DNA from 4 places in the Rhizobium sp. KNZ14-9A genome. Region 3 is predicted to be linked to each of the others. Evidence: riboswitches for the same ligand, from Rfam matches in the RefSeq annotation. Region 3 holds a riboswitch; each other region holds the start of a gene.
The links. Region 3 has a riboswitch for cobalamin ahead of nrdH (glutaredoxin-like protein NrdH). Riboswitches for the same ligand answer to the same signal wherever they lie in the genome.

Region 1 (7,120 bases), 3.3 Mb from region 3:
AGCCGGATGCTCCCCACTTCCGGCTCATCTGGATAGATGTCGGCGTTATGCGGCGCTTTATGGTTCGACCGCTGACAGCAATCAGATGCTCGATCCACCAATATCTCTGCCGGCTGCAGCAACGCGCTGAGATATTGAACAGCGACGGCACCTATTCGCCTGAGATGTTCAAATAGGTGCCGACAGTTCTTTTGGGTCAACAGGGCGAATATTAGCGCCGCCGTTCTGTCATGTGGCCTCCTTGATCACCGTCTCCCATTGCCACGACGGTACGCCGCTCAAAGCCGGCCGCTGCCAATGGCTTCCGTCTGTGGCGGCTGATCGTTGAGGGCAGGGGCAGCTTGAACTATTCGGCTCTGCGCTTATTGTCAGGCGGTGGACATTGCGCCCATGCCCGCGACGATCGAGAAGGCCCGAAGCCATGCAGAAGTTCACTGTGTCCATCACGCGAGAGATCGAGGCCGATACCGCCGAGGAGGCCGCGCTTCTCGTCTATCAGGAGCTTGCCAAGGACGCGGCACCGCTTCGCTATCTGGTCGCGGACGAGACGAAGAGGACGAGAACTGTGACACTGGATCGGGCTAAGGCGGACGAATTCGCCGCTGTTGATCATACTGCCGATCCTGGCAACTGGTAGGCAGCGGCTGACCGGTCGGCCCCCATTCGAAGTATCAGGGCCGCCGGCAGGTCAGGATGAAACGGCGGTAGACCAGCGTTCTAAGCTTATTTCTGAGGTTGGCATTCTTCCTCTGCGCCCGGGCGATCGGGGCGTGGGAGTGTAGTTCGATGCCTGTAAAGCCTGCCGGTCTCAGGAGCGGCAGTAGCATGTCGGGGCGCAGGCCGGAGCCGAAGGGCAGGGCTGACATGATGCGGGCATGGCGGGTGCTGAGCGCGCCATCATAGTTGCTGTCGGCGCCGATGAAACGGTCGATCCATGTTATCAGCAGGCTGGCGATGCGGCCGGTCGGTTTCGGGCTTGCCCAGTCGCCATCGAAGAAGAGCAGAAGGCCGCCGGGTTTGAGGATGCGGAACCACTCGGCAAAACTTTCTTCCGGCCGCGTCAGCGTCCAGACGAGGTGGCGGCAGATGATCGCGTCGTAATGCGCATCCGGCTCCAGGGTGTTTTCGGCGTCCGCCAAGATGAAGCGCAGGCGCTCCTTGCCGGCGTGTTTGGCGCGGGCAACCTTCAGCATCGCTTCGGAGAAATCGAGCGCGGTAACGTCATGGCCGAGATCGTGGATCAGGCGCGTCACTTCGCCGGTGCCGCAGGCAAGTTCCAGCACGCGTTTGGGCTCAGGGCCGAGGGTATCGCGGATCGGTTTCTGCCAGGCATCTGCCTCCGGGCCGGGGGCGATCTTGTGGCCGAAGGCGAGATCGAAGGTTTCCGAGCGTTTCGACCAGTAGTCGCGGATCTCTTCCTTCAGATCGAAATTTACGCCATCCATCTCTCAGCCCATCCGATACTGGATATGTGTGCGGCCATGCACGGCCGATCTTTCGATATGGGCGCGCACGCCGAAGACGCGGGCGATCAAGGCTTCGGTCAGCACCTCCTCGGGCGTGCCTGCGGCCACGACCTCGCCCTTCTGCAGCACGGCCAGGTGATCGCAGAACATCGCCGCCAGATTGAGATCGTGGAGCGCGATGATGGAGGTGAGGCCGAGTCTGGCGACCAGCGCCAGGATATCGAGTTGATGCTGGATATCGAGATGGTTGGTCGGTTCGTCGAGCAGGAGTTCGCTCGGCGTTTGCGCCAGGGCTCTGGCGATATGCACGCGCTGGCGTTCGCCGCCTGACAGCGTCTGCCAGAGCTGGCCGGCGCGCGCGGTCATGTCGACGCGGGCGAGTGCTTCCGCAACGGCGGCATCGTCATCGGGTCCCCAGGAGGCGATGAGGCCGCGATGCGGGGTGCGGCCGAGGCGGACGATATCGCGCACGGTGAGCTGCGTGTCGGTCGTCGACTGCTGCTCGACCAAGGCGATGCGGCGGGCAAGGGCAGCGCGCGAGAGGCCGGAGACATCGTCGTCGCCGAGGCGGATGACGCCGCTTTTGACCTGCCGCAGCCGGCAGATCAGGCGTAGCAGGCTCGATTTGCCGGAACCGTTCGGCCCGAGCAGGCCGAGCACCTTGCCCTTTTCGACTGATATGCTGATGCCGTTGACGATGACGGTATTGCCGGCGGCATAGGTGACCTTGTCGACTGATATGCTCATGCGCTTCTCCGCACGCGATAGAGGATGATGGCAAAGGCCGGTGCGCCGAAGAGCGCGGTGACGACGCCGATCGGCAAGATCTGTTGGGGAATGATGATGCGCGAGACGATGTCGGCGCCGACCATGAAGATCGCTCCGCCAAGCGCAGTCGCCGGCAGCAGGCGGCCATGCGCGGGGCCGACGAGGAAGCGGGCGGCATGGGGAATGACGAGACCGACGAAGCCGATGGAACCGACCATGCTGACCACGCCTGCCGTCATCGCCGCCGTCACGCCGAGCAGGGTGAACTGCACGCGGCGCACGGCGATGCCGAGGGAGGCTGCGGCATCCGTGCCGAAGGCAAAGGCATCGAGGGCGCGCACATGGGCAAGACAGACGATCAAGCCTGTCAGCGCGACCGGCACGGAGAGATAGACATCCGGCCAGCGCACACCACTGAGCGACCCCACGAGCCAGAAGAGTACGCCGCGCGCCTGTTCGGCATTGGCCGAGGTTGTGACGATATAGGACGTCAGCGCATTGAAGAGCTGCGAGCCCGCCACGCCGCAGAGAATGATGCGCTCGCTGGTGCCACCCGCGCCCGCCGCCAGAATGCCGACCAGAAGAAAGGCGACGACGGCGCCGATGAAGGCGCCGCCGGAAATGCCGAGCACGCCATAGCCGAGGCCTAGGATCATGACGCAGACGGCGCCGGTGGAGGCGCCGGCGGAAATGCCGAGCACATAGGGTTCGGCGAGCGGATTGCGCAGCAGGGCCTGCAGCACCGTGCCGCAAAGCGCCAGCGACGCGCCGGCACCGGCCGCCACCAGCGCGCGGCTGAGGCGGTAATCCCAGACGATGCCCTGGTGGATGCGGCTGAGTTCGAATGCCGTGCCGAACAGGCGGTTGGAGACCGCCTTTGCCGTGGTGGCGAGCGGGATCGATATCTCGCCGATCGAGACGGCGAGACTGATCATGATACCGAGCAGGATGAAGGCGGCGATGGTGAGCGTGGCAAGCACCCACCATCGTCTCTGTGGCAAGGCAGCCTGGCTCACTGCGCCAGACCGGAGGCGGCGATGCCCTTTGCCAGGATTTCGATGCCGTTGATCGTGCGGATCGTCGGGTTCATCGACTGCGCGTCCATCATGATGAAGCGCTTGTTTTTGACGGCATCGAGCTCCCTTGTGACCGGATCGTTTTCCAGGAAATCCACCTTCACCTTGGGATCGTCGGCGGCATAGCGGCGGCGGTCCATAGTGGCGATGACGATGACGGCGGGATTGGCCTGCGCAATCGTTTCCCAGCCGACGAGGGGCCATTCCTCTTCAGTCGTCACGACGTTCTTTGCGCCGAGCGTCTTCAGGATATAGGCCGGCGCGCTGTTCTTGCCGGCGATGAAGGCATCGCCTTTCACCTCCTTGCTGGAGAACCAGAAGACGACGGGCAGGTTCTTGGCTGCAGCGCCTGAAACGGAGGCAACGGCCGCGGCCTCGCGCTTCTTCAGGTCGGCGATCAGTTTATCGCCCCGGTCCTTCACGTTGAAGATTTCGGAGAGTTCGGCGATTTCCTGATAGATCAGGTCCATCGTGAACAGCTCCTTGCGCACGCCGTCTCCGCCATCGGTGTTGATCTTGGCGACGCAATCGGCCGGCGCGATATAGGTGTTGATGCCGAGGTCTTTGAATTGCTCGCGCTTGCCGACGGAGCCTTGGATGCCGACATGCCATTCGAATTCGGCAGCCACCAGATCGGGCTCGGCACCGACGACGGATTCGAAGCTCGGATCGTTATCGGCCAGCCGTCTGATCTTGCTGTTGGCCTCGGCATATTGCGGCAGGACCGGGCCGACCCAGACGGCCGTGCCGGCGATCTTGTCGGCAAGGCCGAGCGAGAAGAGCACTTCGGTCATGCCCTGGCCGATCGAAACGATCTTGGCCGGGGCCTTGTCGAAAGTGACATTCTGGCCGCAATTGCTGAGGGTCAGGGGATATTGGGTGGCGGCGAAGGCGGGTGCTGCAAGGCCGGCCAGGCAAAGGCTGGCGAGCCCGAGCGCAAGGGAAAAGCCTGGAATAATCTGGCGCATTGGAAACTCTCGATCGGAAGGAAAAGGGCTAGCAGACGCCGGCACGCGCAGATGCGTGAGCCAAGCGTGGAGGAGGGCTAGCGGCGGGTGGTCCAATCGGGACGGATCGCGTACGGCAAGCGGCAGGAAATAAGGTCAATCATATCTGCTCCTTGTCCAGGCATCCCCGCCTGGCTGATTGGATTGCGATTGACGGCAGGTCTCCTGGCTCGCGGATGTCAGCCGGTCATCTGCCTTCCCGCGCTCGCGCGCAGTGGCATGGCCCTGAGGCCGGCGGAGATGATCGCAAGCGATCACTCCCGATATGACCAGCTCGCCGGTGATTTCCTGGAATGAACGACGAGGCATTCATTCCGGATATAACCGGCAATCCGCTTACAGTTGCGGGGGCAGCCACGGTCTTGGTCCCTATTGGGTCGTCCGCACCGTGTTCCCTATTAATCCCCTTGGAGTCTTCCTCGGGGAACCGTCACCCCGATCTATGACGCCGCCATGGGCTACGTCAAGCGTGGGGAATGCGAAGTATGGTCGGCCAACAGGCTCAGTGACTGGTGCCCGAGCCGCCGGCGGCGACCAGCGTGAAAGGCTGGCCCTCGACGGGGATCGTGCGCGTTTCCTTCAGTGTTTCGCTACTGACAAGGCGGATCAGGCTGTGGCGAGGATCGGTGATGGCGATATCATCGCCGGCCACGGCCAGCCGAGGACGCGGATCGCGCCAATGGCCGTCCTTGCTGTAGGGCTCTGTGACGGTTTCCGATCTGACGATCTCGCCCTTTACCGTATCGAGCAGATGCAGCCTGCCATCTTCTGTGAGGATATAGGCATTCTGGAACTTTGCCGGATCGAGTACAAAATCGACGCGCCGCGTCGGAAGGTCGATGATGCGGTAAGGCGCGTCCGTATTGTCAGGATCGATCAGCACCAGCTTGTCCTCCCCGTAATTGCCGAGGAAGAACTGCATGGAGCGGCCGCCGAGCAGCGTCGAGACCTTGCCCCGCGGCAGCGACACGCCATAGGCGAGCATCTCGACCGTGGGGCCTTCCGCGCCGCCCGGACGCGCAACGAGCACGCCTTCCTCACAACCGAAGGCGACGAGACGAGCAGAGGTCGCCTCGCCATGCAGGCCGGAGCAGGGCGCGACATCGCCGATCTGCCGACCATCACGATCGAGCACCCGCAGGCCAAGGCGCGGCGGCAGTTCGCCCTCCTTGACCGGCGCCTGCATGTTCGGCACCGAAACCAGCAGGTGATTACCCATCGGCACCGCGACGCCGTGATGGGCGGCGATGGTATCGACAGCCTTCGGCTCCGGCTTTTCCTGCAGCAAGCTGCTTTCTTTCAAGAGATCAAAGCGGTCGGTGCGATCGTAGAAGATCGCCACGTCATCGCCATGCGTCACCACATGACCGGGCTTCTCGCCCTTTATCGTCGTGCCGATCAGCTTTGGCGGCGCCACCTCGAGATCGCGATGCTCCCCATGATCGGAAAGGGCAATGCCGGTATCGATGGCATGAACGACATTCTCTTCGCCCTGGACGGCAAAGACCGTGCGCCCGGTGTCGCTCAGCGACAAGGCGGCATAACCTTCGAGATCGAAGCGACCGATCTGTCTACCGCTTGCAAGGTCGATGGCGTGGACGACCGGCAGGCTGTGATCAGCCACGAAAAGCCGCCAGCTTTCCTGCTGTTCCTCCTCGGCGCGGGAAGCCGATGGCAAGGCGGCGGATGTGAGCGCGGTGGCGACTGCGAAGATAGCGAAAAGGCGCCGGGACATGAAACCTCCTTTAATGTAATAACATTACATTCCCGTTGTTATAAAGTTACGTTTGCCCTGTCCAGCCCTGGCTGTCGGATTTTTGAGAAACCAGAGCGCCGTGCGTCCATTCGGACGCACGGCGCTCTAACTCTTTGAATCTACGCATCGGGCTGGCCTCGTTTGATGTTTGGCCGGCTTTTTCATCGGATGGCGGTGCGCAAGCGCTGATCCCACCGCCATATGCGCATTGATAATCGATTGCTGAGCCCGGCTCACAAGCCTATCCCGCCTGCCTCGTCTAATTCGGATAGTCCGTGGACGCTATATCCCTTCGGTGCAGCTTCTGCTGCCCGTCAGCTTTCAACAGCATTGCGAGGGATAAGCCATTGAGAACATCAGGATTTGCCGCAACCGATGCGAACACGCCGTTGCAACCTTTCTCCTTCGATCGCCGGGAATTGCGTCCCGAGGACGTGGCGATCGATATTCTCTATTGCGGTGTCTGCCATACGGACCTGCACATGTCGCGCAACGACTGGGGATTTTCGGTCTATCCCGTGGTACCCGGCCACGAGATCGTCGGGCGTGTTTCTGCCATTGGCAGCAGCGTGTCGCGCTTCAAGGTCGGCGACAATGTTGCCGTCGGCACGATCGTCGACAGCTGCATGGAGTGCCCCAACTGCCGCCGCAACGAAGAGCAGATGTGCTACAAGGGCGTCACCGTCACCTATAACGGCCAGGACCGGGTGACCGGCGAGACGACCTATGGCGGTTATTCCGATCATATCGTCGTGCGCGAGGAATTCGTGCTCAGCGTTCCCGATGGGCTGGATCTGTCGCGCGTCGGGCCGCTGCTCTGCGCCGGCATCACCACCTATTCGCCGCTGCGCACCTGGAATGTCGGCCCCGGCAGCCGGGTGGGCGTGATCGGGCTTGGCGGGCTCGGGCATCTGGCCGTGAAATTCGCCTCTGCGCTCGGCGCTGAAGTGACGGTGCTGACGCGCTCGGAAGGCAAGGTCGATACGGCCCATGCGCTCGGCGCCGACAAGGTGCTGCTGTCGACCGATGCCGAGCAGATGGCGGCTG
Region 2 (7,120 bases), 3.4 Mb from region 3:
GCGCCCCGTTACGATCGGCAACCGCATGCAGCGCCTCCAGCGCATAGTGAAAGTAGCTCGCCCCACCCAGCGCCCGCACGATGATCAGCTTCGCATGTCGCGCCGTGCGCTGGACGTAGGTATCGACCGACATCGGATGCTTCAGGCTCATCAGGCTCGCAAGCCTGAGCGTATGCCCGCTCGCCCCGCCGGAATGAGCCGCAGCGATCGCCGCAAGCTCGGTGTCGGCCGCCGAGAGGAACAGGACATCGCCCGGCGACTGGCCGAGGTCGATGGCCTCGTCCCCGTCGCTGATCGTTCCCTGTTGAGCCAGAAGCAGGTGCATCGAAACCCCTTAGACCAGTGCCACGATCGCCTTGCGCACCGCGTCCTGATCCATCTCGTGCAGGCCGATGACGACGAGGCGCGTGCTGCGTGCTTCGCCCGGGGTCCAGGCGCGGTCGAAATACTGGTCGATGCGGGCACCCACGGCCTGCAGCTGCAGGCGCATCGGCTTGCCGGAGACATCGATGAAGCCCTTGAGGCGCAGCACGTCATGCTCGGCGATAATGCCCTTCAGCTTCTCGACGAAACCTGATGTATCGGCGATAGCGCCAAGCTCGACGACGAAACTGTCGAATTCGTCGTGATCGTGCGGCGTGCCGTCCTCATGCTCCAGCTCGTGATGGGACTTGCGGTTGACGATATCGTCTTCCGTGCCGATGCCGAGGCCGAGCAGCACGCTTGCCGGCACGTCGCCATTCCTGGCCTCGATCATCACAGGCTTGCGGGCGATGCGCGAGGCGACTTCGCTCTTCACACGGCCAAGGCCGTCAGCGTCGATCAGGTCGGTCTTGTTGAGCACGATCAGATCAGCGCAGGTCAGCTGATCCTCGAAGAGCTCCTCGATCGGGCTTTCATGATCGAGCGATTCATCCTCGACGCGGCGTGCATCGACAGCATCATGGTCATCGGCAAAACGACCTGCGGCAACAGCGGCGCTGTCGACCACGGTGATCACGCCGTCAACGGTGACTTCGCTTCTGATGTCCGGCCAGTTGAAGGCGGCGACCAGCGGCTGTGGCAAGGCAAGGCCCGAGGTCTCGATGATGATATGGTCCGGTCGCTGCTCGCGCTCAAGAAGCTTGGTCATGGTCGGAATGAAATCGTCGGCGACCGTGCAGCAGATGCAGCCATTGGTGAGCTCGATAATATCGTCCTCGGTGCAATTCTCCGCCCCGCAGCCCTTCAGCACATCGCCATCGACGCCGAGATCGCCGAACTCGTTGATGATGAGCGCAATCTTCTTGCCGCCGGCATTTGTGAGCAGGTTGCGGATCATTGTCGTCTTGCCCGCACCTAGGAAGCCGGTGATGACGGTTGCGGGAATTTTCTGCTGCATGGATTTAACCCTTCATTTTCAGCGGCAGACCTGCCGCGATAAAATACACGTCGTCGGCCGAAGCCGCGATCATCTGGTGCAGCCGGCCGGCATGGTCGCGAAACTCCCGCGCCATGCGGTTCTCAGGCACGATGCCGAGGCCGACTTCATTGGAAACGATGACGAGCCGCGCCTTTGCCTGCGGTAGAAAGGCGGCAAGGGCGGCGGACTGGGCGGCGATATCGCGCCCCTCCATCATCAGGTTGGTGAGCCACAGCGTCAGGCAATCAACGAGAACAGCCCTGCCCTCGCCGTCGATTGCCGCAAGGCGCTCGGTAAGGTCGAGCGGTTCCTCATGCGTGGTCCAGGAGGGGCCGCGGTCGGCCTTGTGCTGGTCGATACGCGCCTGCATTTCGTCATCCCAGGCGCGGCCTGTGGCGATGTAGTGGCGGTCGAGGCCGCTTGTGGTGACGAGGTTTTCGGCGAAGCGGGATTTGCCGGAGCGGGCGCCGCCGAGGATGAAGGTGGCGTTGAGAAGGCTCTTGGTCATGCCACGGCCGCCCTTGGAGCGAAGGCGCGGCTCCACCCACCTCCCTCATCCCTGTGCTTGTCACAGGGATCCAGCGTGCCCAAGTCCTTGGGCACAAGAGAACTCACTCAACGACGGCGTAGATTCATTCACTGCGCGGACGCGCCGTGGCTGGATTCCTGTGACAAGCACAGGAATGAGGGAGGAGAGGAAAGTCACGCCGGGTAACGTCCACCAACAGGCACCAGACGCATCCCATCAGGGGATACCGAACCGACACCTTTCACACGCACCACCAGAGGCAGCGCTGAATCAAATCCTTCAGCCAAGACAACCTCCGTGCTGGCAGCGGGCAAACGGCCCAGTATGGGCATTATGCCCGGCACGGATGGCAGGTCTCCTGGCTCGCAGTTATCGGCCGCGACAGGGGCGACCTGATACGGTCGCCCCTGGTCGTGCCAGCGGATCTGCCTCGCCTTCCCGGCTGCGTCTCGTGAAAAGGCGGACAATTCGTAGAGATAGAGGCGTCCTGCCCCGGCTGATCACGATGCATTCCAGTGGCTTTTCCGGCACTTATCCCGCCTTGCCCGCCTGCAGAATGCGAGGCTGTCAGCACAACGGTTAAAATACCGGACGGAAGACCCTGACTGCTCTACAGTCGCGGGGTCGGCTGTGATGAAGGCGCCCGGCTTGGGTCCGCCCCGTCACATTCCCTTTTCATCCGGAAGGCGTAAGGCCGATCCGGAACCATCCATTATGTCAATTCATGGTTAGGCTTCCGCCCCGGGCATGTCAATCGGTGCACCGGGTGCACACAGAGATCATCTCGACTTACACTACCGATATTATCGTCTTTAATCAAAGGTTTACGTCACAAAAACTTTACGGCTCAGTCGGTATTTTGCCGCAATTGCCGCTCATGCGGATGCCGGCTCCGCCCTTGACCCCCACTCCTGCCGCCTAGTTTCCCCATGATGCTCTCCCGAATGGATATTCGCCGCCTCGGCCCTCTCGGCACCGTCTTTGATCCGGGACGCCTGCGCGCGCTCATCCGACACAGCGAAATGGGAATGGTCTTTGCCGGCGCGCTCGTCGGTATCGCCTCGGGGCTTGCGGTCACCGCCATGAGCTATGTCTCGGAAGAGATGCACAGGCTGATCTTCGGCATAGACGGCACGACGAGGCTCAGTGCCTCGCAAATCGACAGCAAGTTCCTGCTGATGACGGCCCCGGTTGCCGGCGGCATGCTGCTCGGCCTGTTGATCTTCATTCTCGCCAGATGGCGCAAGAAACCGATGGTCGACCCGATTGAGGCCAATGCCCTGCATGGCGGCCGCCTGTCGCTGACGGACAGCATTCTCGTCGCCATCCAGAATCTCGTTTCCAACGGCTTCGGCGCATCCGTCGGTCTGGAGGCCGGCTATACGCAGCTTGCAGCCGGCATAGCCTCGAAATTCGGCCTGAAGCTGCAGCTGCGCCGCTCCGACATGCGTGTCCTCGTCGGCTGCGGTGCAGCCGGCGCCATCGCCGCCGCCTTCAATGCACCGCTGACGGGCGCCTTCTATGCCTTCGAGCTGATCATCGGCACCTACACCATCGTCTCGCTGACGCCTGTCGTCGTCGCCGCCCTCGTCGCTACACTGGTCGCCCGCCTGCTCTCCGGCAGCGATTTCATCATCGATGTCGGCAGCTTCGGCGCTGTCCAGCCCGCCGATTACGTGCCGGCGATCGCCCTTGGCGCCTTCTGCGCCGGCATCGGCATCCTCATCATGCAGGGCGTCTCCTTCGTCGAGGAGCTGGCGCGCAAAAGCGCCATCGCGCTACCTTTCCGCCCGGCGCTCGGCGGCCTCGTCGTCGGCCTGCTGGCGCTGGTCTCGCCGCAGGTGCTGGCCGCCGGCCACGGCGCGCTGCATCTCAACCTCTCCCATGAGATCACCATTCCCGCGCTGATCGGCCTCTTCCTTCTGAAATCGGTGGCATCGGCCATTTCGATCGGCTCCGGCTTCAGGGGCGGCCTGTTCTTCGCCTCGCTCTTCATGGGTGCCCTGCTCGGCAAGCTCTTTGCCTATTCCGCCCCCTATTTCGCCGATGCGACACTGACGCCCGTGATCTATGCCGTGGTCGGCATGAGCTCGCTCGCCGTCGCCGTCATCGGCGGGCCGCTGACCATGACCTTCCTGGCGCTGGAGATCACCGGCGACTTTCCGATCACCGTTCTGGTACTCGCCGCCGTCATTACCTCCTCGCTCGTGGTGCGCACCACCTTCGGCTACTCCTTCGCCACATGGCGCTTTCACCTGCGCGGCGAGAGCATCCGCAGCGCCCATGATGTCGGCTGGATCCGCAACCTGACCGTAGACAAGCTGATGCGCTCAGACGTGAAGACCGCAAAACTTGGAATAACGATGGACGAATTCAAGGAGGTCTTCCCCATCGGCTCGACGCAACGCGTCATCCTCGTCGATGACGGCGACAAATATGCCGGTCTCGTGCTCGTGCCGGAAATCTACGCCAACCCCACCAGCGCGCAGGACGAAGCCCAGCAGCTGACCGATTTCATCCGCTACAAAAACGATTTCCTGCAGCCGCAGATGAACGCCAAACAGGCAGCCGCGATCTTCGACAAGACCGAAAGCGAAGCGCTCGCCGTCGTCAACAACCTCATCGAGCGCAAGGTGATCGGCCAGCTCAGCGAAAGCCACACGCTGCGCCGCTACAGCGAAGAACTCGACCGCCGCCGTCGTGAGGTCTCAGGCGAGATCTGAGGCATTTGCCGCTGAAGTCAGAAACACGCCGGCATTAGAGCTACGCATCAAACTTTCTGAAAATCGATTCCGATTTCAGGCCACTGCCGTAGTCGGTACCGCGAGCTTGAACACGTCCGCCCTCCTCGAAACGCCTCGCAATTCGAACGATCCCAGATGTTCGCAGGCGACGCCGCAGCCGGCCGCGAAGCTTTCCGACATCAGAAGAGGCTGGCCGAGTTCGCCGCAGAGTTTCTCGAGCCGCGAGGCCTCGTTGACGGCCCTGCCGATCACAGTGAAATCAAGCCTGCCGCGGGCGCCGACATTTCCGTAGAACACCTCGCCAAGATGCAGGACGACGTCGACACCGATATCAGGACCGCCCTCGCGCGCCCGCTGACGATTGAGCGCCTCGTTTGCCTCCAGAACATTTCGGGCCGAGGCGAGCGCAGCCATGCAGGCCGTCTCGGGATCCTCGCCGTCTTCGCCGCCTGTCGGAAAGATCGCCAATACGCTGTCGCCCATGAACTTGAGGATCTCGCCGGAATTTTCCTCGACATGCCGGCCGATCAGCTCGAAATGCTCGTTCAGAAACCCGGCGATCTCACCGGGTTGATAGACCTCGGTCAACGCCGTGAAGTTTCTGAGGTCTGCAAGCAGGATCGCGGCATTGATGGCGCCCCCCGTTCCCCTCTGGACCTCGCCCGCAAGGATGCGCGCACTCGTCTTGGCGCCTGTATAGACAGCAAGGATATCCGAGGCGGTTCTCGATGCCGCGATGCGGTAGCAGGCAAGCCCCAGTGCCGGGAAAAGCTTTGCGATGATCGTCAGCTGATCATTGGAAAATCCGCCCAGCCTGTCGCTTGTCAAGGACAGGCTGACCCCGCGCAACGCGGCCTCCTTCGGGAACTCCAGCAGGCTGACCAGATGATCCGTGCCGCCGCCAAGCGCGAATTCCGCAAGCTGCGGATAGTCGTCGACACCCTCCCCCTTGGCAATGATCCAGCGCCCCGACGTTTCGCCTCGGCCCAGCAGATAATAAATCGGCGTCTTCTCGAAGCTCAGCTGCGCCGCGCTGCCATATTCGGCTCTCTCGATGGTGGTCGCGCCGCCGCGCACGAAATTGGCCGAGATGCCGGCATACATGGGATGAATGGATGGCATCGCGATACTGCCCCGCCAGATGGGAAAGCCATCGGCGATCAACCGGTCGCACAAACCGGTAATGAGCTCACCGATATGCTCGCTCCTGATTCCCTCATCTATAAGCCATTGAATATGATCGTTAATTTCGGAACCTCCACATGGGTCGGCGCAATTCTATGATCGGAAATAGCGCGAATGGGCGGCAATGCCGAACCGGGCTGCGACCTCAGGCAATGGCTGCGAGGCCAATGTTTCTAACCATCCATCCCGGCAACGATGGCGGCCGGGCAGGCGAAGAGAGAACGATACCTGGCAACACCTTCATTCGCCTGCCTCGCCTCCTCATACCATTCCCGGGCAATGGAGGCGGTGCGGAATTCGATGATCAGAAGCCTGTTCATCTGCCGGTTTCCCTGGACAGGCTGGACCTTGCCTCCCGGAGACCGGACGCGGCCTCCATGGAACGTCATATCCGCCGATATGCATGCAAGATATTCATCGATCGCCTGATCTTTGATATCGGGATGGATTTCGAGAATGAAATAGGCGCTCATGGATCGCTGCCTCTAACAAGGGCCGAACAGCCATGCGAGAGTATCGACATGACGATGACGATTCCTTAGAATATCGAAACAATTAGTTCGGAGATCTAAACGTTTTGCCGAAAAAGTCAACTGACCGCCTCGCGCGCTACATTCCGACGGTCCAGCTGTTTTCGGCCCGGCTCGGGCTGTTCCACCAAAAGGTGGCCGAGCAGGTGGGCTTGACCAGCACCGAATTCAAGTGCTTCCGGCTGTTGGAAAAACTCGGACCGCTGTCGATGACGGCCCTGTCGCGCGAGGTCGGATTGAAGATCGGTACGGTCAGCGGGCTGATCGACAAGCTGGAGGCGACCGGCTTCGTCGTCAGGCAACGGGATGAGACCGACAAACGCCGCCTTGTCCTGGTTGCCTGTCCCGAGGCCTCGGCACGCGCCACCCGACTCTACGAGGAGCAGAGCGAGCCGGTCTCCGCGATCCTGGACTCCTACAGCGAGCCGGAATTCAACCTGCTGCTGACCTTCCTCACCGATCTCGGCAATATCTTCGCCCGGACCTCTCCGCCGTCGCGGAAAGAACCGCATCCCGAGCAGGCCCCCACCAAAACGCCGCAGGAATGAAGACGGGCATCTCCGCTCACATCCTTACCGTCATGCCGCCGTCGACGGTCAGTACGTGGCCGTTGACGAAGGAAGCGGCACCGCTTGCAAGAAACAGCGCCGCGCCGGCGATCTCGTCCGGGCGGCCCCAGCGTTGGACCGGGATGCGCTGGCGCACGAAGGGCATCAATTCCTCGTTTGCA
Region 3 (7,120 bases):
CGGGCTGGATGGTGAGATGAAATCATGGCTCGCCTTCGCTGCCCAGAAGCTTGATGAGCTCGCAGCGCTCGGTGATGCCGGCAAGGCCTCCCAGGTGATTGCGGCAGCCTCGCAGGCCGTTGCATCGCGCGCCGTATCTACGCGCGTACATGATCTGAAGGTCAGACAGCGGGTTGCCGCGATCGACGAGGCGATGAAGACACGCAGCAGCGATTTTGCCGAGCGGACCGGACTGCAGGAGCGTAAGCTTCGCTTGCCGCTGTTCCCGACGACGACGATCGGCTCCTTCCCGCAGACATCAGATGTTCGAAAGTCCCGCTCCGCTTTCACCAAGGGCACGATCAGCGAGGCGGATTATGATGCCTTTCTGAAAAAGGAGACCGAAGCGGCGATCCGCTGGCAGGAGGAAATCGGCCTCGACGTGCTTGTCCACGGCGAATTCGAGCGCAACGACATGGTGCAGTATTTCGGTGAGCAGCTTTCCGGCTTCGCCTTCACTCAACATGCCTGGGTGCAGAGCTATGGCTCCCGTTACGTCCGACCGCCTGTTATCTTCGGCGACGTCTCCCGGCCGAAGCCGATGACAGTCGAGTGGTGGCGCTATGCGCAGTCGCTGACGGAGAAGCCCGTGAAGGGCATGCTGACGGGGCCGGTGACGATCCTCAACTGGTCCTTCGTGCGCGACGATCTCTCTCGCGCCGACGTCAGCCGGCAGATCGCGCTGGCGATCCGCGACGAGGTGCTCGATCTCGAAAGGGCCGGTGCGGCAATGATCCAGATCGACGAGGCGGCGCTGCGCGAGGGCCTGCCGCTGCGCAAGGCTGACTGGAAGACCTATCTCGACTGGGCCGTCGAGAGTTTCCGCCTATGCGCCTCCGGCGTGGCGGACGAAACGCAGATCCATACGCATATGTGCTATTCGGAGTTCAACCAGATCATCGATGCCATCGCGGCGATGGATGCCGATGTGATCTCCATCGAGACGTCACGTTCGAAGATGGAACTGCTGGAGGCCTTCCGTAGCTACAAATATCCGAACGAGATCGGCCCCGGCGTCTATGACATCCATTCGCCACGCGTTCCCGATGTCGAGGAGATGACGGAGCTTCTGACGCTGGCGCGCGAGCGTCTGACGGACGGGCAGCTCTGGATCAATCCGGATTGCGGATTGAAGACGCGCAAGTGGGAAGAGGTTCGCCCGGCGCTCGTCAACATGGTCGCTGCCGCCCGAATATTACGACATGCCGCATCGACGATTCGGGCCTGAACCTGAACTCGAAAATCAGAGAGCCGGCTATAGGCCGGCTCTCTTCATTGGGGCCCTCTCCACAGCCTGCTTTCTTTAAGCATTCGTTAACCACGTTTTTCACAGGAATGTAGCAATTTCAAACATGCCGTAACGCGACGCACAAACCATCCGTTGACGCCAACTCCGATTCGAGTACTATATCTAGTGTTCAAGGTTCCTTCGATTCGCTAGGGATCGCAGGCTAAGACGGGAATACGGTGCGCTTTGCCATGATGGCAAAACAAAGCCGGAGCTGCCCCCGCAACTGTAAGCGGCGAGCAACTGTCCGATTTCAGGTCACTGAGGCATGATGCTTTGGGAAGGCTGCGGGCAGGGTGCTTCGACCCGCGAGCCAGGAGACCTGCCTTGAACGAGAAACGTCCACGGGCGGGGTGTCCGGAAGGTTGCGTGCATGTCAGGCGGATCAAATCCGCACCTGTTGCGCTGCCCCTGAACGTCCGCATGAACACTTCGGGGTTGAAGTCATGTCGAGAGCATCGAAACCGCCGCCCGCGCAGATCCTGCGAGGAATAATGCCTGGCGTGTAAAGCGCCAACTTTGTCAGATCATTCTCAAGCGTTGCCCCGGACGCCGCAAGGCGCCCGATCCTAGTTCTGCGTCCGGAATCCATTGACATCACGAGGAACATGATGAGCGTTACCGTTTACAGCAAGCCTGCCTGCGTTCAGTGCACAGCGACCTACCGCGCCCTCGACCGTCTGGGCGTAGACTATCAGATCATCGATATCTCGGAAGATGCCGACGCCCTCGATCGTGTGCGCGGCATGGGCTACATGCAGGTTCCGGTCGTCGTTGCCGGCGAGCAGCACTGGGCGGGCTTCCGCCCTGATATGATCAGCGCGCTCTCCTGATCGGAGAAGAGCGGTGGGCCTGATCGTCTATTATTCCAGCCGGTCCGAGAATACCCATCGTTTCGTCGAGAAGCTGGGACTGCGCGCGGCGCGCATTCCTCTCGGCGCTGAAGACATCCACATTCGCGAACCCTATGTGCTGATCTCGCCCACCTATTGCGGGGACGGCGGCCCCGGGATCGTAAAGGGAGCCGTGCCCAAGCAGGTGATCCGTTTCCTCAACGAGGCGGAAAACCGCACCAACATCCGCGGCGTCATTGCTGCGGGCAACAGCAATTTCGGCGAGACCTACGGGCTTGCCGGCGACGTGATCTCACAGAAGTGCCAGGTGCCGTATCTCTACAGGTTCGAGCTTTTGGGGACTGCCGAGGATGTCGCCAATGTCAAAGACGGGATGGGACGATTTTGGACACGGGAACAAATTTGACGCGGGATGCGGGCGCAAAACCGCTTCATAGTTCAGCTCAGCCCGCTGGCGAGCGGTCTTTGAAGGCCGTGGAAGTGCTGGATTATCACGCGCTGAACGCAATGCTGAACCTCTATGACGAGCAGGGCAAGATACAGCTCGACAAGGATCGCATGGCGGCCAAGCAGTATTTCCTGCAGCATGTGAACCAGAACACGGTGTTCTTCCATAACCTCAGGGAGAAGCTCGATTATCTGGTGACCGAAGGCTATTACGAGCAGGAAGTGCTCGACCAGTATTCCTTCAATTTCGTCCGCGACCTGTTCGACGAGGCCTATGCCAAGAAGTTCCGTTTCCCGACTTTCCTCGGCGCCTTCAAATATTACACCAGCTACACGCTGAAGACCTTCGACGGAAAGCGCTATCTGGAGCGCTACGAAGACCGTATCTGCATGGTGGCGCTGGCTCTTGCCCGAGGCAATGAACAGCTCGCCCGCGATCTGGTCGAGGAGATCATTACCGGCCGTTTCCAGCCGGCAACGCCGACTTTCCTCAATGCCGGCAAGAAGCAGCGCGGCGAGCTCGTCTCGTGCTTTCTGCTGCGTGTCGAAGACAATATGGAATCGATCGGCCGCTCCATCAATTCGGCGCTGCAGCTTTCCAAGCGCGGCGGTGGTGTGGCGCTATCGCTGACGAACATCCGCGAGGCTGGTGCGCCAATCAAGCAGATCGAAAACCAGTCTTCCGGCATCATCCCCGTCATGAAGCTGCTCGAAGACTCGTTCTCCTACGCCAATCAGCTCGGTGCTCGGCAGGGTGCAGGTGCCGTTTATCTCAACGCCCATCACCCTGACATCATGCGCTTCCTTGATACCAAGCGCGAAAATGCTGACGAGAAGATCCGCATCAAGACGCTGTCGCTCGGCGTCGTCGTGCCCGACATCACTTTCGAACTCGCCAAGAACAATGAGGATATGTACCTCTTCTCGCCCTATGACGTGGAGCGGGTCTATGGTGTGCCCTTCACCGAGATATCGGTGACGGAGAAGTACCGCGAGATGGTGGCGGATGCCCGTATCACAAAGAAGAAGATCAAGGCGCGCGAATTCTTCCAGGTAATTGCCGAAATTCAGTTCGAGAGCGGTTATCCCTACATCATGTTCGAAGACACGGTGAACCGGGCAAACCCGATCGCCGGCCGCATCAGCATGAGCAATCTCTGCTCCGAAATCCTGCAGGTCAGCGAAGCGAGCACCTTCAACGACGACCTTTCCTACAAGGTGATGGGCAAGGATATCTCGTGCAATCTCGGCTCGCTGAATATCGCCATGGCGATGGATTCGGCCGATTTCGGCAAGACGATCGAGACCTCGATCCGCGCGCTGACGGCCGTTTCCGACATGAGTCACATCTCCTCGGTTCCATCGATCGAGAAGGGCAATGACGACAGCCATGCAATCGGCCTCGGCCAGATGAACCTGCATGGATACCTCGCCCGCGAGCGCATCCATTACGGTTCGGAAGAGGGCGTCGATTTCACCAATATCTATTTCTACACGGTAACCTATCACGCGCTGCGCGCCTCCAACCGTCTGGCGGTCGAACGTGGCGCAAGCTTCAAGGGCTTCGAGAATTCGAAATATGCCTCGGGCGACTATTTCGACAAATATACCGAGCAGGAATGGAAGCCGGCGACCGAGAAGGTTCAGGCGCTCTTCGACGATGCCGGTATTCATATCCCGACGCAGGAAGACTGGCTGGAGCTGAAGAAGGCCGTGATGGCTTCGGGCCTCTATAACCAGAACCTGCAGGCGGTGCCGCCGACGGGCTCGATCTCCTACATCAATCACTCGACCTCCTCGATCCATCCGATCGTCTCGAAGATCGAGATCCGCAAGGAAGGCAAGATCGGCCGCGTCTACTATCCGGCGCCGTTCATGACCAACGACAATCTCGACTACTATCAGGATGCCTACGAGATCGGGCTCGATAAGATCATCGACACCTATGCGGCGGCCACTCAGCATGTCGACCAGGGCCTGTCGCTGACGCTGTTCTTCCGCGACACGGCAACGACGCGCGATATCAACCGAGCCCAGATCTATGCCTGGAAGAAGGGCATCAAGACGATCTACTACATCCGCCTTCGCCAGATGGCGCTGTCCGGCACCGAGGTGCAGGGCTGCGTATCCTGCACGCTTTAAACGACCGGAGATGATGATGAACATGCAATTCAAACCGGTCAGCCGCGTGCGCGCCATCAACTGGAACCGTATCGAGGACGACAAGGATCTCGAAGTCTGGAACCGTCTGACCGGCAATTTCTGGCTGCCGGAAAAGGTGCCGCTGTCGAACGACATTCCCTCCTGGGGGACACTGACGCCGGCCGAGCAGCAGCTGACGATCCGCGTCTTCACCGGGCTGACGCTGCTCGACACGATCCAGAACGGTGTCGGCTCCGTCAAGCTGATGGCCGATGCGGCAACGCCGCATGAGGAAGCGGTGCTCTCCAACATCTCCTTCATGGAAGCCGTGCATGCGCGCTCCTATTCCTCGATCTTCTCGACGCTCTGCCTGACGCCCGATGTCGACGATGCCTATCGCTGGTCGGAAGAAAACGAGTTCCTGCAGAAGAAGTCGGCGCTGATCATGGAGCATTATGCTTCCGGCGATCCGCTGAAGAAGAAGGTTGCGAGCGTCTTCCTCGAAAGCTTCCTCTTCTATTCCGGCTTCTATCTGCCGATGTACTGGTCGAGCCGCGCCAAGCTCACCAACACGGCCGACATGATCCGCCTCATCATCCGTGACGAGGCCGTGCACGGCTATTATATCGGCTACAAGTTCCAGCGCGGACTTGAAAAGCTCTCCGAAGAGCGCCGCCAGGAGATCAAGGATTTTGCCTTCGACCTGCTGCTCGAGCTCTACGACAACGAAGCGAAATATACCGAAGCGCTCTATGACGGCGTCGGGCTGACCGAGGACGTCAAGAAGTTCCTGCATTACAACGCCAACAAGGCGCTGATGAACCTCGGCTATGAGGCGCTGTTCCCGGCTGACGCCTGCAAGGTCAATCCGGCGATCCTGTCTGCGCTTTCGCCGAATGCCGATGAGAACCATGACTTCTTCTCGGGCTCCGGCTCCTCCTATGTCATCGGCAAGGCGGTGGCGACCGAGGACGAAGACTGGGATTTCTGAGGTTTATCTTTACGAAGCCTCTTATCATTCGGTCCGCTATCGCCCACATTCAGCGCGGTGTATTCGTTGAATGTGGCGTAGCGGGAGTTTTTTATGAGGCCCTCTTTCGAAGCGACTGATCCGGCAAGTGAAGCTGCCGAAGGCGTCTGGCCAATCCGCAGGCGCCGAATTCTCGATTGGCTGATCAACGAGACCCGCAACGAGCGTTTCATCGACAATATCCTGGTGGAGATGTGCAAGCGGCTGCTGGCAGCCGGCGTGCCGGTGAACCGGTCGAGCTTGCATTTCCGCACGAACCATCCGCAATGGATCGGCGCTCGCATCCTGTGGGTGGAAGGCATGGAAGAGGCAAAGATCGACACCTTTGCTTACGGGGTGGAAACCACGCCGCAATTCCTCAATAGCCCGGTCAACGAGATCCACAAAGGCGCCAACGAGGTGCGGAAGAACCTTGAGGATTTATGGGAGGGCGACGACTATCCCTTCTACCAGGAACTGCGCGACGACGGCTATTCCGAATATATCGCCTGGCCGATCGATCATACGTTCGACAAGCGCCACGTCGTTACGTTCTCCACCAATAGGCCAGGCGGTTTTACCGGCGAACACGTGGATTTCCTGCGCGATCTGCTGCCTGCTCTCACTCTCGTCAGCGAGATCCGGCTCAAGAACATCATGGCGCGCACGCTGCTGCAGACTTATGTCGGGCCGCATGCGAGCGAACAGATTCTCTCCGGCGTCATCACCCGCGGCAGCGGCACGACCGTCGGCGCGGCGATCATGATCTGCGACCTGCGCGATTTCACGGCGATCTCCGATCTCTGGCCGCGCGACGACGTCATCCAGTTGCTCAACGATTATTTCGATGCCATGTCCGATCCGATCGAACGGCACGGCGGCGAAATCCTGAAGTTCATGGGCGATGGGCTGCTCGCCATCTTCCCGCTGTCGAAGCCTTCGGCTTGCGAGGATCTGCTGACGGCGATCCGGGAAGGGCAGGAGGCGATGGCGAAAGTGAATGAGCAACATCAGCGCCTGGGGCGTGATCCCCTGCGCTACGGCGTCGGCGTCCACGTCGGCGACGTGATGTACGGCAATATCGGTTCGAGCCGGCGGCTGGATTTCACGGTCATCGGCCCGGCAGTCAACGTCGCTTCGCGGCTTGAAACCTTGACCAAGGAGGTTAAGCGGCCGGTACTGTTGTCTCGCGCTTTCGTCGAGATGGCGACCTGCACGGAAGAGATGGACAATCTCGGCACTTTTCCCCTGCGCGGGCTTGGCGAGCCGGTCGAAGTCTTCGCTTTCCGCGAAAAGCCGACAGCAGGGCGTGACGCAGCTTAGGCTACCGGAAAATTGATC
Region 4 (7,120 bases), 2.6 Mb from region 3:
CGTGGGCCTGTCCCTGGGCCTCTTCCGGTTCTGCCGCCTCGGCATGTCTGTTCTTGTGGCGGCGTGTCGTCAGCTCCTCGCCGGCATTGGCGGGCAGGCGCAGGAAAGTGATGCAGGCAAGTGCTGATATCGCCGCTACGATGAAGAAAGCGATATGAAAATCCGAGACCAAAAGCTTGCCGCCGTGGAAGCTCGAGGAGATTTCCAGGATCGTGCCGGCTACCGCAACGCCCATGGCCATGGAGATGCGCTGCGCCACCGCGTTGATGGCAGTCGCCTGGCTGCTGTCGGCCTCGTCCACATCGCCGAAGACCATGGCATTGACGCCCGAAAAGGCCATGGAGCGGAGGAGGCCGCCGACAAGAAGACAGCCCATGATGACATACATCGGCGTTTCGGCAGTGAAGAAGCCATTCACGCCGAGGAAGATTGCCGCGAGGAAGGTCGTCAGCGCGATGACGTTGCGGAAGCCGAAGGCGTTATAGGTGCGGTTGGCCGCAAATTTCGAGCCCATGGAGCCAAGAGCGCTGATGAAGGTGATCGAGCCTGACTGCAGCGGCGTCAGGCCGAAGCCGAGCTGCAGCATCAGCGGCATCAGGAAGGGCAGCGCGCCCAGGCCCATGCGGAAATTCGAGGCGCCGAGGATTGCCGCCCGGAACATCGGGTAACGAAACATCTTGGGGTCGAGCAGCGGATGCGGCGTGCGCCTGGCATGCACGAAATAGAGGATGCCGGAGAGGACGCCGACGGCGACAGTGACATAGCCGTAGATGACGGGAACGGCGGGCAGGCTGATGACGGAGAGGCCGAATACGAAACCGGCAAAGCCGATACCCGACAGGAAGAAGCCCGGAAAATCCATCGGCTTCGGGCTGCGCGGCTCGACGGCCGGCAGGAAACGGGTGACGAGGACGATGCCGATAATGCCGATCGGCACATTGATCCAGAAGATCCAGTGCCAGCTGAGATATGTCGTCAGGAAGCCGCCGATCGGCGGGCCCATGATCGGGCCGATCAGCGCCGGAATGGTCAGCCATGCCATGGCATTCACCAGTTGGTGACGTGGCGTGCCACGCACCAAGAGCAATCGCCCGACCGGCGTCATCATCGAGCCGCCGGCACCCTGGATGAGGCGGGAGATAACGAAGGCGGCGATGGAATTGGAGAATGCGCAGGCGACCGAGCCAACCATGAAAACGAAGATCGCCAGGCGGAAGATGTTGCGTGCGCCGAAGCGGTCCGACATCCAGCCGCTGATCGGGATGAAGATTGCGAGCGCCACGAGGTAGCTCGTTACCGCAAGTTTCAGCGCGATCGGCGAGGTGCCTATATCGGCAGCAATCGCCGGCAGGCTGGTGGCGATCACGGTCGAATCCATCTGTTCCATGAACAGGGCGACCGCAAGGATCATCGGCGTTAGACGGGACACGGGCAACCGGAAGGCAATGAGAGAGGATTCGGCGCCAGCGGCGTCGGGTCTCGTTCTAGGCCAGCATTTTCAGCCTGTCCACGAAATGAATGTCGCATGCAGCTTGCCGCCATGCCGTTTCCGCGCCATAGATCACCCGTCAGGTGCCCGCTTTCACAAGCGGGAGAATCGGGAATCCGGCGCAAGACCGGAACGTGCCCAACGCTGTAAGGCCGACGCTTGCCGCATAGAATGCCACTGGCCGCAAGGCCGGGAAGGTAGCGGTCAAGCGGATGACGCCAAGTCAGAAGACCGGCCTGGCAAGATAGACCCAACCCGCGCGGACGGCGGGCGGTTGCGTTGTTGGGGATTTGACGATGCGACCCATTGATGATGCCGTTTGCCCGGCATCCAGCTTTTCTGCGGCCGAACGCGAGGCCGTCTATCACGCGATCATGACGCGGCGTGACGTGCGCAGCCAGTTCCTGCCCGATCCCTTGCCGGATGATCTGGTGACGCGTCTTTTGACCGCCGCGCATCACGCGCCCTCGGTCGGCTTCATGCAGCCGTGGAATTTCATTCTGGTGAAGAGCGTCGAGGTAAGGGCGCGGGTACGCGATGCCTTCCTTAGGGCGAATGAAGAAGCGGCCCGCATGTTCGACGGCGAGCGGCAGGAGCAATACCGTTCGCTGAAGCTCGAAGGCATTGTCCAGGCGCCGCTCGGCATCTGCGTGACCTGCGATCCAACCCGCAGCGGCAGCGTGGTGCTGGGGCGCACGCATAATCCGCGTATGGACAGCTATTCCACCGTCTGCGCCATCCAGAACCTGTGGCTTGCTGCTCGCGCCGAAGGGGTGGGCATCGGCTGGGTCAGCATTTTTCGCGAGGGTGACCTGAAGGAGATCCTCGGCATTCCCGATCACATCGAGATGGTCGCCTGGCTCTGCGCCGGCTTCGTCGACCGGCTCTATGATAAGCCGGAACTGGCGGTCAAAGGCTGGCGGCAGCGGATGGCGCTGGAAGAGCTGGTTTTCCATGACGGCTGGGGGCAGGTGGAAAGCGAGGCCGCGCCGGTCTGAGCCGGCGCGGGTGTGCATCATTCTGCCGGCTGGGTGCCGCAATCCTCGGCGCAGGCCGGCGTCTTCCAATGGGCGAAGACGAGGAAGCTTGCGGCGGCGAGAAGCCAGACACCAATCGCGCCATAGAGCATGACGCCACCGAAGCCTGCGACCAGCGCATCATGCACCGTCCCGGCCGGAATGTCTGGCAGGGAGGCAATGTTGCCGGCGGAGATCCGTTCGGCGAGCAGGCGCAGGTCGCCGGCATCCGTCGAGGTTGGCAAGGTGCTCTTGAGGTGGGAGAGCACGCCGCTGAACAGGATGAAGCCCATGACGGCGATGTTGATGGCGAGCGAGATCATCCGGGCGCTCATGTCGATGCCGGAAGCCATGCCGGCGCGATCGCTGGAGACAGCGCCTGTCGTCGTATTGGTGACCGGAGTGTTGGTGAAGCCAAGCCCGATGCCGGCAAGCAGCGCGCCAGGCAGCATCGTCAGCCAGCTTGGCGCGGCGGCGGCACTGCCTGATTTCATCAGCAGGAAGCCGAGCCCGATGGTGAAAAGGCCGCCGGGAATGATGATGCCCGGCCGATAGCGCAGCATGAGCCGTTCGGCGAGCGGCGGTACGACGAGCGTCGGCAGCGTATAGGCAAGCAGCGCCAGACCCGCGGCCACACTGCCATAACCGAGACCGGCTTCATACCAGATCGGCAGATAGATCATGAAGGGCCAGAAGCTGATATTCATGGCAGCCGAGCCGATGATGGCGCCCGAGAAGGCGCGGATGCCGAAGACCGAGGCATCGAACATCGGTCGCGGGTTCAGCCTCTCGGCGAAGATGAAGGCGACGAGGCTTGCCGCGGAAAGTCCGATAATGGCAAGCGCGGTAGGGCTGGCAAAGCCGAGAGCCGGACCCTGGGTGATGAAGAAAGCGAGGCAGAAGACCGCCAGCGAAAGGGTGGCGATGCCGGCGATATCGAGCCGTCCTGCAGCGGGGTCACGCAATTCCTCAACACCCGTTACGGCAAGGGCCACCGTCACGGCAGCCAGCACGGCATGGATGAGGAAGACCCATTGCCAGCCGGCGGCTGCTACGATCGCAACGCCTATGATCGGGCCAAAGCCGAGGCCGATGCCGAAGATGATGCCCCACCAGCCGAAGGCCATGCTGCGGGCTCTGCCCTCCGGGAATTGATGGGAGAGGACGGCCACCTGGCAGATCAGCATCACGCCGCCGCTCATGCCCTGCAGAAAGCGAGCAACGATTAGCAGCGAAACATCCTGAGCAAGGCCGGCAATCAGCGAGGTGAGGCCAAAGGCGGCAATGCCGATCAGGAAGACGCGCTTGCGGCCGTAGCGATCGGCTAATGTGCCTGCTGCCATCAGCACCGTCGTCACGGCGATCGTATAGGCATTCATGATCCATTGCAGCGCGCTGAAATCGGCATGCAGCACCTTTTCCAGCGTCGGCAGGATTGCCGGTACGCTCGATATTTCAAGGCCGAACATCAGTGAGGAGAGGCAGGCCGCCATCAGGGCGACGATGCCTCTGATACGTGAGGATGGAGGGGAGGCAGAGGTCATGCTTTGGCCTTTCGACGTTGAGACTTACAAGGGTGACATCCGTTGTCGTCCATTTGCGTCAGCATAAGCAGAGCTTGATCATTACAGAATTGGATGATTGACTATTTCAGACACAACAATTTCGGATAGATCCAATGACCATGCTCGATGTCGATTCCGTTCAGGCTTTCGTGACGATCGCCGAGAACAAGAGCTTCACCCGCGCCGCCAATGAGCTCGGCAGCACGCAAGGGGCGATCAGCGTCAAGCTCAAACGGCTGGAGGAGCGGCTCGGCCATCGGCTGATCGAACGCACGCCGCGGCTGGTGCGGCTTTCGGCACAGGGGGCGGTATTTCTTGATGCCGCACGGGAATTCCTCGCTGCCCATGACCGGGCGATCGCGGCACTTTCCTCGTCGCGCCGTCATTTCAGGCTGGGCATTGCGGCCCATGTCGCCGGCCCGGAAGTGCCGACGCTGCTTGCGCGCCTCAATGCCCATGATCCGGGGCTGACGATCGAGGTGCGGCTCGACAATTCCTGCGAGTTGCTCGCCGCCTTCGATCGCGGCGACCTGGATGCGGCGATCGTCCGTCGGGACGAGGACCGGCGCGACGGCGAGGTTCTGGCACCGGAGCATTTCGGCTGGTTTGCAACGCCGCAATTCGAATATCGCCGCGGCGAACCGCTGCGTCTTGCAGCACTGTCGCCCAACTGCAAGGTGCGGGATGTCTGCACCCGGGCGCTCGATGCGGCCGGCATTCCCTGGGCGGAAGTCTTCCTCGGCGGAGGCTCTTCGGCTGTGACAGCAGCCGTTTCAGCCGGGCTTGCCGTCTCGACCTTCTCCCATCGTCTGGCGCCTGTCGGCACGATCGAGGTCAGCGAGCGCTTCGGCCTGCCGGCGCTGCCATCCTCCGAGGTCGTGCTGCATTCGACACTGACGGATGCCAAGTCGCGTGCGGCGCTGCGCACACTGGCGGCAGCCTTCCGGGAGCACCGCTCGTCAAACTGAAGATGCGATTTTGATTGCCGATATCGTGGTTATTGCTGTTGTTGGGGCTGCGGGCCTGATGTCGCCGGATTGGTGAGATCGATCTTGCCCTGATCGCCGGCCAGGAATTGCGGGCCAACCTGGCGCACCTTGTTGCTGGCGGGGTCGTAGGGACGATCCGGCACCTGCGCCTGCGGGGCGGGCGGGGCGCTCGCAGCCTTCGGTGCTTCCATATGGATCGTGGTGATCGAACCCTTCGGCTCAGGCGCCGGCGCATAGGCTGCCTGGCTCTTGCGCATTTCCTCGTAATAGGCGGTCAGATTGCAGGAGCAGGCGGATTTTTCGCCGGGTGCGCGGGTCTTGTAGGCGAAGGCATTCTTCATCGCGCCATAGGGGGCGCCCGTTGCCGTCGAGATCATGTTCGAGGCTTCGGCGCTGGAGATGTCGCGGTAATAGAGCTCCGTCTCCACACCAGGGCACATCTTGGCGCAGGTCGCGGCATCGCGGCCGAAATCGACCGAGGTTGCATTATTGCTGATCGGGAAGAAGCCACCGTCGCAGGTGCGTACGCAGATGGTGCTGACGGGCGAGAGCATTTCCGCCCGCGGCAGGCCGTAACGCTCGCCGCCGCCAAGCGGAATGAAGGTGTCGCCGCGCATGGCCTGCTCCTCGATGGAAGGAGCCGGAGCATAGGCATCACCCTGCGCAGGTTCGCTAAAGCTGTCGCTGTTGCAGCCATTGTCTTCGAGTGCGGCCATCAGCCCCTCGCGGGCCGGATCGGCACCACCCTGGCGCAACTCGTTGCGGCGGTCCTGCAGGTAGCGGATATTGTCCACCATCTTGGCTTCGGACTGCTCGAGCTCCTCACAGAAGCCGGCATTTTCGCCGCCGACGACGACCATGCTGCCCGACGTGCAGCCGTAGCGGCGCAGATCGCCGCGCACCTTGCGCAATTCCAGGTTCTGTTCGGCAAGCGCGCCCGCATATTGGCGCATCTCGACCCCATTCGTGCCGATCGATTGCGGCAAATCGGCAAGACGCCCGCGCAGATCCTCACAGATCGCATTGGTCTCAGCGGCTGCCGGAACCGCGAATGCCAGAAAGAAGACGAGATACAGGTTTCGGCGCTTCACGAGGTCGTCCCGGAATGAGAAAGTATCTATCGGTCAATTGCGGCTTCAACCGACCGCGCTTTGTCTTAACGTATTTCCCTTAATAGGCTCGAAGTAATTCCTAGCGCATTTTTGCGATCTTATCCAGCAAGCCCTATGCTTCCACTCCCATCTCTCCCGCAGCTACGCGCGAGCCCACTGATATCTAAATGGCTGATATGACAGGAACTTCCGACGAGATTCGTTCTCTCTCAACGACATCGGCAAAACTGGAAGCCCGACACGGCCTTCACGTTTTCGTGGACGGCTGTTATGAGCCCGGTGAGCGGCAGGGCGGGTGGGCCTTCGTCGCCTACCGCGATGGCGTAGAAATCGCGTCCGGTTTCGGCGGCGTAGAAGATTCCGCCAATAATGCGATGGAACTGACTGCCGTGCTTGAGGCGGCAATTTGGATCAGCCGCACAGCAGAGGGCGTGGCAGCGGTCATCTGGTCCGATTCCGTCTACGCCGTAGACGGCTGCAACAGCTGGCGTCCTATCTGGAGGAACAATGGCTGGAAGAAAAGCAACCCAGGTGGCAAGGCCAGAAACCGGGCGATATCAGATGCGGAGCTCTGGAAAGCCGTCGATATCGCGCTATCCCAGAATCCATTGATAGCGATTGCCTGGTGCAAGGGCCATTCCGGCATTGAAGGTAACGAACGCGCCGACGAGCTGTCGGATCAGGGACGCCGATCCATACGGCGTGCCTGATATGCCGGAAGCCAACGGCCGTCGCTTCGCAGACGGCCGCAGCGCGGCTTACGCCGGCTGCGATGCCTCGACAACAGCAAGGGCTGCCATGTTGACCACGCCGCGAGACGTGACGGACGGCGCCAGGATATGGGCCGGCATTGCGGTACCGAGCAGGATCGGGCCGACATGCAGGCCGTCGGTCATCGACTTGACGACACCGAGCGTGATGTTGGCCGCATCGAGGTTCGGGAAGACCA

Region 1: another riboswitch for cobalamin. It lies ahead of ACR9ZQ_RS11270 (ABC transporter substrate-binding protein); the one in region 3 lies ahead of nrdH (glutaredoxin-like protein NrdH).
Region 2: another riboswitch for cobalamin. It lies ahead of cobU (bifunctional adenosylcobinamide kinase/adenosylcobinamide-phosphate guanylyltransferase); the one in region 3 lies ahead of nrdH (glutaredoxin-like protein NrdH).
Region 4: another riboswitch for cobalamin. It lies ahead of bluB (5,6-dimethylbenzimidazole synthase); the one in region 3 lies ahead of nrdH (glutaredoxin-like protein NrdH).

What each region holds. Positions count from the first base shown of each region.
Region 1 is NZ_JBPGXB010000002.1:1,025,980-1,033,099, forward strand. It holds gene ACR9ZQ_RS11250 (hypothetical protein) at 422-637, shown strand; gene ACR9ZQ_RS11255 (class I SAM-dependent methyltransferase) at 672-1,445, opposite strand; gene ACR9ZQ_RS11260 (ABC transporter ATP-binding protein) at 1,449-2,213, opposite strand; gene ACR9ZQ_RS11265 (FecCD family ABC transporter permease) at 2,210-3,235, opposite strand; gene ACR9ZQ_RS11270 (ABC transporter substrate-binding protein) at 3,247-4,278, opposite strand; cobalamin riboswitch at 4,456-4,764, opposite strand; gene ACR9ZQ_RS11275 (hypothetical protein) at 4,820-6,052, opposite strand; gene ACR9ZQ_RS11280 (NAD(P)-dependent alcohol dehydrogenase) at 6,421-7,120, shown strand, end outside.
Region 2 is NZ_JBPGXB010000002.1:879,865-886,984, reverse strand. It holds partial or broken gene cobN (cobaltochelatase subunit CobN) at 1-325, opposite strand, end outside; gene cobW (cobalamin biosynthesis protein CobW) at 335-1,381, opposite strand; gene cobU (bifunctional adenosylcobinamide kinase/adenosylcobinamide-phosphate guanylyltransferase) at 1,386-1,910, opposite strand; cobalamin riboswitch at 2,263-2,656, opposite strand; gene ACR9ZQ_RS10495 (chloride channel protein) at 2,864-4,654, shown strand; gene ACR9ZQ_RS10490 (adenylate/guanylate cyclase domain-containing protein) at 4,730-5,797, opposite strand; gene ACR9ZQ_RS10485 (DUF1330 domain-containing protein) at 6,034-6,333, opposite strand; gene ACR9ZQ_RS10480 (MarR family winged helix-turn-helix transcriptional regulator) at 6,438-6,938, shown strand; gene ACR9ZQ_RS10475 (SDR family oxidoreductase) at 6,955-7,120, opposite strand, start outside.
Region 3 is NZ_JBPGXB010000002.1:4,316,634-4,323,753, forward strand. It holds gene metE (5-methyltetrahydropteroyltriglutamate--homocysteine S-methyltransferase) at 1-1,267, shown strand, start outside; cobalamin riboswitch at 1,444-1,671, shown strand; gene nrdH (glutaredoxin-like protein NrdH) at 1,939-2,160, shown strand; gene nrdI (class Ib ribonucleoside-diphosphate reductase assembly flavoprotein NrdI) at 2,174-2,587, shown strand; gene nrdE (class 1b ribonucleoside-diphosphate reductase subunit alpha) at 2,566-4,770, shown strand; gene nrdF (class 1b ribonucleoside-diphosphate reductase subunit beta) at 4,787-5,761, shown strand; gene ACR9ZQ_RS28145 (adenylate/guanylate cyclase domain-containing protein) at 5,855-7,102, shown strand; gene ACR9ZQ_RS28150 (LacI family transcriptional regulator) at 7,099-7,120, opposite strand, start outside.
Region 4 is NZ_JBPGXB010000002.1:1,711,094-1,718,213, forward strand. It holds gene ACR9ZQ_RS14995 (MFS transporter) at 1-1,411, opposite strand, end outside; cobalamin riboswitch at 1,554-1,743, shown strand; gene bluB (5,6-dimethylbenzimidazole synthase) at 1,786-2,487, shown strand; gene ACR9ZQ_RS15005 (MFS transporter) at 2,505-4,049, opposite strand; gene ACR9ZQ_RS15010 (LysR family transcriptional regulator) at 4,184-5,038, shown strand; gene ACR9ZQ_RS15015 (DUF2865 domain-containing protein) at 5,068-6,150, opposite strand; gene ACR9ZQ_RS15020 (ribonuclease H family protein) at 6,348-6,881, shown strand; gene ACR9ZQ_RS15025 (NADP-dependent malic enzyme) at 6,930-7,120, opposite strand, start outside.